Regions from separate parts of the Pseudoalteromonas piratica genome, predicted to be linked through region 2. Evidence: riboswitches for the same ligand, from Rfam matches in the RefSeq annotation. Region 2 holds a riboswitch; the other holds the start of a gene.
The links. Region 2 has a riboswitch for cobalamin ahead of OM33_RS22140 (hypothetical protein). Riboswitches for the same ligand answer to the same signal wherever they lie in the genome.
Positions count from the first base shown of each region.

Region 1: another riboswitch for cobalamin. It lies ahead of OM33_RS00870 (TonB-dependent receptor domain-containing protein); the one in region 2 lies ahead of OM33_RS22140 (hypothetical protein).

Region 1 covers NZ_CP009888.1:200,766-204,195, reverse strand. The annotation lists gene OM33_RS21895 (M6 family metalloprotease domain-containing protein) at 1-1,283, opposite strand, end outside; cobalamin riboswitch at 1,472-1,651, shown strand; gene OM33_RS00870 (TonB-dependent receptor domain-containing protein) at 1,686-3,430, shown strand, end outside.
Region 2 covers NZ_CP009889.1:549,204-552,633, forward strand. The annotation lists gene OM33_RS17190 (dipeptidase) at 1-264, opposite strand, end outside; gene OM33_RS17195 (lipoate--protein ligase family protein) at 344-1,054, opposite strand; cobalamin riboswitch at 1,192-1,379, shown strand; gene OM33_RS22140 (hypothetical protein) at 1,527-2,147, shown strand; gene astB (N-succinylarginine dihydrolase) at 2,282-3,430, shown strand, end outside.

The DNA.
Region 1 (3,430 bases), on a different replicon from region 2:
TTCTTACTCGCAGGCTGAGTTAGAGGTGAAAAGCTATCGCCGGTAGTAAAAATGTCGTTTTCATCAGCGTAGGCTGCTGCTAGCTCAATTTCATTTAAGTTATCTGCCTGAATAAGGCGAATAAGTTTGTTATCTGAATAACTATTATCGTTGGCAAAGTAGCCCCAGTTATTGAGCTCTGCATTAATGTGCCAAATGTTTAGCCCTTCGGCATTGATATTGGCATCATTTCCCGTTTTGTTTCGGTATTGCACAATAAAGTATTCGTCGTACTTGTTGGTTGCGGCTGTGTCTGGACGCAAAATTAATGCATCTTGGCTGCTTGAGCTAGGTGACAGTTGGTAATTTGTTGCAGACGTTGTGGCAAATTCGGGTGTTAACCAACCTAATGCAAATTTACTAAAGGCGCTATGGTCTGAGCCATTATTATCCATCATGTCCATGCCACCAGTGCCACCGCGCGGGCCAACACTGTCGTCATAGTCATAATAATCCGGTAAGCCAAGTGCGTGACCCGTTTCATGAATGAGTACCAGCGGCGAAAAGGCATCTCCCTCGTTATAAGCCAACCACTGCCATGAAATAGTACTAATTGTTTTGCCGTCAACGGTAAAGCTATTATCACCAAAACCAGAGAAAGTGCCCCACCAAAGACTTGCCCATTCTCCCGGCGGCCCCGTCCAAATAACAGCAACGTAATCAATATCACCATCGCCATCATTATCGTATTGGCTAAAGTCATGGCCGAGTGCATCATGGTGCTCAATGGCTTCTTTGATTATTTGCTGTTTTACTTCAGCGGCGTTTGTGCCATCGTCAAGCGGTCGGTTGTAGCTGGTTTGATACCAATCGAGAACGTTACCTTGAATATCGAGTTGGTTATATGACGCCCGTTGGTAAAAAGCGCGTTGGCTTTCAAAGGGAAAGCTTGCAGCTTCGCCTTCGCCAAAAATTTTATTGGCAATGGCATTTTGGGTGTTATTTTCAGTATGTAAGTAATCGGGAAATTCAACCAATAATACCAACATCTTAGGCGAGCCTAAACTTGGAAAATAGCCATCAAATGGGTCGGCCTCGTTTACTGTATTTTGAATAGTTCGCAGTTGCGGTAAATGATGTAAGCGCTTGTGGTTACCATACGACTTTGCTTGCAAAGCGCGCTGGCTAAGCGTTTTTTCAGCTTTATAACGCTCTAACTGTTCTTGCGTGGGAGGTTGTAAGGCATGTGTGTGTAATGTCATAAGTGCACTACAGGCAAGTAGTAACTTAGTTAAGTGTTTCATAGTTGAATCCGCCGCAATTCTTTTATCGCTGTGTGAGTAATTTAGTTTACTCCGAAATGACCGATTATAGAAACAGTTACTAAGCTGTGGCAGAGGATCTGCTTTTCTAGCAGTTTAGACATCCAAAATTGACATTTCTACCTATCCCCTCCACAATACGCGCCTAAATTTATAGCCTATTGGTGCCGTTTATTTTTTTGTTAGTTGCTTCATGGTGAAGCTGAGCTTAAAGATACACGGATAATCGGGAAGTTGGTGTTTAAGCATGAAGCTTATTAAATCCAACGCTGCCCCCGCAACGGTGATGTGGTTGCCTTTGATTAGAACAAGCACTCAGCCCGGAGACCGGCCAGTTGGTTTTCACTAACTATTTACATTGTGCGGTGGGCACAAGGGGATAATATGTATCACAAATCAACGTTAGGTTTGGCGCTCGGCCTTGCCTTATCTTCTTCACATGCTTTAGCAAACGAACCAGTTAATAACGATATTGAAACTATCGTGGTTACAGCAAATAAGCTGGAACAGTCTATTGATCAAACGCTTGCCAGCGTGCAAGTGATTGGCCGTGCTGAAATAGAACAACTCAATGTGCGTGACGTTCTTAGTCTGCTTGAAACACAAGCGGGCATTCAAGTAAATCGCAATGGTGGACAAGGACAAAATGCTAGCCTGTTTGTGCGCGGTTTAGAGTCTCGTTATTCACTGATTTTAGTTGATGGCGTTCGCGTAGGTTCGGCAACTTTAGGTTACAAAAGCTTATCCACAATGCCACTTAATGCAGTTGAACGCATTGAGGTAGTAAAAGGTTCGCGTGCTGCACAATATGGTTCAGATGCGTTAGCCGGCGTGATTAATATTATTACCCGCAAAGCACAAGGCCATAGCATTGCATTTACTTCTGGTTCAGACAGCTATGCAAGCTTAGAAGGTACATCTCGTTTTTCAACTGAGCATGTTGATGTTGCGCTTAATGCAGGTTACGAGCGAACTGTTGGTTTTGATGTTTTAGAAAATGACGTCACTAATTTTGCCGATCCAGACCAAGATGGTTACGATAATTTTAACCTTGGCGTAAACCTTACTCACAATAACGAGGCGCTGGGTCAGTTTGGCTTAGTAGCGCAATATTCAACGGGCGAAGTAGAGTTTGATAATTACTACGATTACCAAGAATCAACAGCAGATAAAACAGAGTATGAAAACTACCATGTAAATGCGAATTGGTTTAAAGCTGTTGGTGCATTCAGTCATAAAGTAGATGCTTCGTTCAGCCAAGATCAAGATGATAGCTTTGGTACTGGCGATAGTTCTCGCTTTGCAACCGAGCGTGTGCAGCTAGACTACCTGTCAACTTATGACTTTTCTGATCGCATTGATTTCAATGGTGGTTTAAATTGGCATCAAGATAAGATTGATGTAACTAACAATTATGATGCAACACGCCGTGATGCTTATGCTGTTTTTGTTGGTGCTTTTTATGATGATGAGACGTTCCTAGCAAACCTTGCTGTACGCCATGATGATTATGAAGATGTGGGGTCAGAGCAAACTTATAACCTTGCTGGTGGTTACTACTTGCATGAAAATGCGGTTTTACGCTTAAGTCAAAGTACTGGTTTTAAAGCGCCAACGTTTAATGATTTATACTATCCAGGCTCAGGCAATGCAGCACTTGAAGCAGAAACTTCTTTAAACCGTGAACTTGGCTTACGCGTTGATTTTGACAATGTATCCGTTGATGTTGCTGTTTTTCGTAATGAGCTGACTAATAAAATTGCATGGGCACCAGCGCCAACAGCAGATAATCCGTGGCGTTGGTCACCATTTAATATTGACGAAGCGCGTTATGAAGGTGTGGAATTAACTACTCAGTTTGCGTTTTGGGGCTTTAATAACGCATTTAATGTGAGCTACATTGATGCACAAAAGGTGGATAATTCGCCAGACGCATTAACACGCTACAGTGACCTACCATTTGTTTCAAATGAAAATGTTCGCTATAGCATTGCGAAACAATGGCATGGCTTAGATGTAACATTAAGCGTGGCATATCAGTCAGAACAGAAGTCGACGTTAATAACCAAAATTCCATCACATACAATTTGGGATTTAGCGGCTAACTATCAGATTCAACAGCAATTAAC
Region 2 (3,430 bases):
ATGTCCAAAGTCTTGGTAGTCAAACCCAAGCTCAGCCGCTTTCATTTTTAATAGTGATTTAAAGCCAATAAAGTCCGGGTTTTCTGTGGTATCAAGGCCTTTCTTATTAATTGTTGGGAATGACACCATATTAGCTAAAGAATGAATTTGTGCGCTTTGATATTCTGATACCGCATAGTCAGCGAGTTTTTCTGTTGATGGGGTCACAGCAGCAAATACATTTGTCGCAAATAACGCTGCGCATGGAAGAAGAGCGAATTTCAATGGAGTACTCCAAAGTTAAACAGTATTAGGTAATTAGCCCAAGTGTAACACTGCTTAAAGCTAAAAAAAGCGTTTTCTGTTAACTGCCACGATGATTTACAAAACTAGTAAAAAGTCGTTGGTAAAGTTCGCTAATATCGGGTTTTTCCTTACTATGTTCATACAAGCACGTATGTACATCAGCAATTGCTCTGTCTGTTTGTTGATGGTGCTCGTAACATAAATTTACTGGTTTAATTAATGTGGGCATATCGGCATTTATTAAAATGCAGGCTTGTGCCAGCACAATTTTACCCCCACCTTTTTTTAGCAATACTCGTTGGGCGGTGCCTACTACTTTTTTACCTTCAATATTGAGGTTGTAATCACCATCGCAATAGCTGCCGGGTGTGGCATGGGTATCAACCTTGATATTAAACTGTTCGAAAAACGAAGACAAAATAGCGCAAAAATCGGTGTAGGCATTTGGAATAGAGTAGGGGGTGTGTTCATCTAAAACATATATGTAAGAGACATTAATCACCCCTTCACATTGAGGCACGGGCGCACCGCCTGTTTTACGTGAGTAAAGTTTCCAGCCAGTTGACGCAAGCTTTGACGCGATCGCTTCGCTTTGTTGCCACTTGTTACCAGAGGGCAAAACTAACGTAGGCTCGTCACTTTGCCAAAGTAACAGGGCTTGGTCTAAATTGCCGCTTTGCAATTGGCTAATCAAGTCATTTTCTTTTTCAAAAATGGCGTCTACTGAAATATGGTCAAAACGCAGTACTTTGGCTTTTATCTTTGTCATTGGCTGTAAACTATTTTTGGCCTAAGCATACCGCAGTTTTTATATTTTGGCAGTAGCCACCTATCTAGTTATATCTATTAACAAAAAGTGTTAAGAGCGTTGAGCGATTAACTTGATTTAGTCAATTAGCTTGACATATATTTGGGGCGTAATTAGGTGACTATTGTTTTTTCTAAAACAATGTTTAAACGGGAATCCAGTTTAAATCTGGAACTGCCCCCGCAACGGTAACTGTGAGCGACAACCACCACTGTCTTCTTGATGGGAAGGTGCTGTCAACGCGATGATCAGGAGTCCGGAGACCGGCCTAGTTCACTCGAGTACTGCGGTGGGCGGTGAGCAACGAGAATATGATCGCGTTTAAACCAATAGTAAACTGATTGGCTAACTCTCTTTTGCCTGTAAAGGCAAGGCATAACCTTTTGTATCTTGTCATACCTACCGTGTGGATTTTGTTCACGGAAATACAATAATGACAGATCGTTCAAACTTATTTACCCCAATTAAAGTACAGCAATTTTCTTTGTTGGTTTATGCCCTGCTAGCATTGCTGATGATTGCCACTCGTCCATACCATTTCGCCTCTGCGCTTCATCTGCCAAGCGCCAGCACAGCGATTTTCTTTATTTTAGGCTTGCTTGCCTCTAAACACCGTACATTTGGTGTATTTGTGGTGTTAAGTGTGTCGATAGATTTAACTAGTAGTTACTACCGTGGTGACTTTGGCGATTGCATTACACGCTCATACCCATTTTTGTTTGTTGGCTATTATGTATTGTGGTGGGCAGGCCATAAGAGTTTGCAGCTAAAACTTGATGAAACAAAACGCGCTGTTGCAACAAAAAGCGTGGTGACGTTATTTAATTTATGGCTTGCCAGTTCAATTGCATTTTTAACCTCAAACGCCAGTTATTATTGGCTCTCGGGCAAATTTAGCAATATGTCATTAAGTACTTATGCAGAGCGTGTCGCACAGTATTACGCACCGTATGTGACAAGCCCATTTGGCTATGTGGTCATTGCTTTAGTGCTTTATCTTGCGTGTTATTACTTAAAGCCGCAAACGAGCATTTTAAAACACCCTATTAAGTAGGCAACACAACTGATACAACACTAAACACTTCAACTGGCATGCTTTTAGCAATTTCAGTCTTATCTTCGCTTTTTGGTATAAAAAAATAAAAAGCGCCTAATAAGAGTGCAACATTGCACTAAAAGGATGCAAAAATGACAGTGTATGAAGTAAATTTTGATGGGTTGGTTGGCCCAACCCATAACTACAGCGGTTTATCGTTTGGTAACGTCGCATCAAAAAATAACGCAAAGCAAATCGCCAACCCAAAAAAGGCTGCGTTACAAGGCCTTGAAAAAATGCTGGCGATGACAAAGCTTGGCTTAAAGCAGGGCATTTTACCGCCGCAGGTTCGCCCAGATACTTACACACTTAGAAAGTTAGGTTTTTCAGGTAGCGATAAAGACATAATTACAAAAGCAGCCAAACACGCGCCGCAGTTTTTAAAAGCCTGTTATTCGGCATCATCAATGTGGTCGGCAAATGCCGCAACGGTATCGAATAGCTTAGATTGTTACGATGGTAAAGTGCACTTTACGCCAGCTAATTTAAGCAATAAGCTGCACCGGGCTATTGAAGCTGAGCAAACAAGCCGTACCTTTAAGGCCATTTTCAAAAATAACCAGTATTTTACCCATCATGAGCCACTACCACATCATCCATTATTGGGCGATGAAGGAGCGGCAAATCATACCCGTTTAGCCAATTCTCATAACGAAAAAGGCTTATCGCTCTTTGTTTATGGTGAAGATGCGTTATCAGATATCAAACCAAGAATTTACCCGGCCAGACAAACCTTAGCTGCCAGCGAAGCCATAGCTCGCGCACATGGATTAAGCGACGCCGATTGCTTATTTGTTCAGCAAAATCCTGATGTGATCGACCAAGGGGTATTTCATAATGATGTAATCGCAATTGGTAACGAAAATGTACTGCTTTATCATGAAATGGCATTTTATCAATCCGCACGCGCGGTTGATGCTATAAACACAAAATACCAAGGTGATAAACCACTGCATTTAATTGAAGTCAGCAGCGATTATGTGAGTGTTGAAGATGCCGTTTCAAGCTACATTTTTAACAGTCAGCTAATTACACTACCAAACGGCACTATGGCCATCGTGGCCCCCACTGAATGCCAAAATAACGATAAAGTGGCGACTTATCTTGCGACCCTTTGCGAGGCGAGTAACCCTATTTCTCAGGTCATTTATTTTGACTTGCAACAAAGCATGAAAAACGGTGGTGGTCCAGCGTGTTTGCGTCTTCGCGTGCCACTCAATGAGTTGGAATTAAGCGCCGTT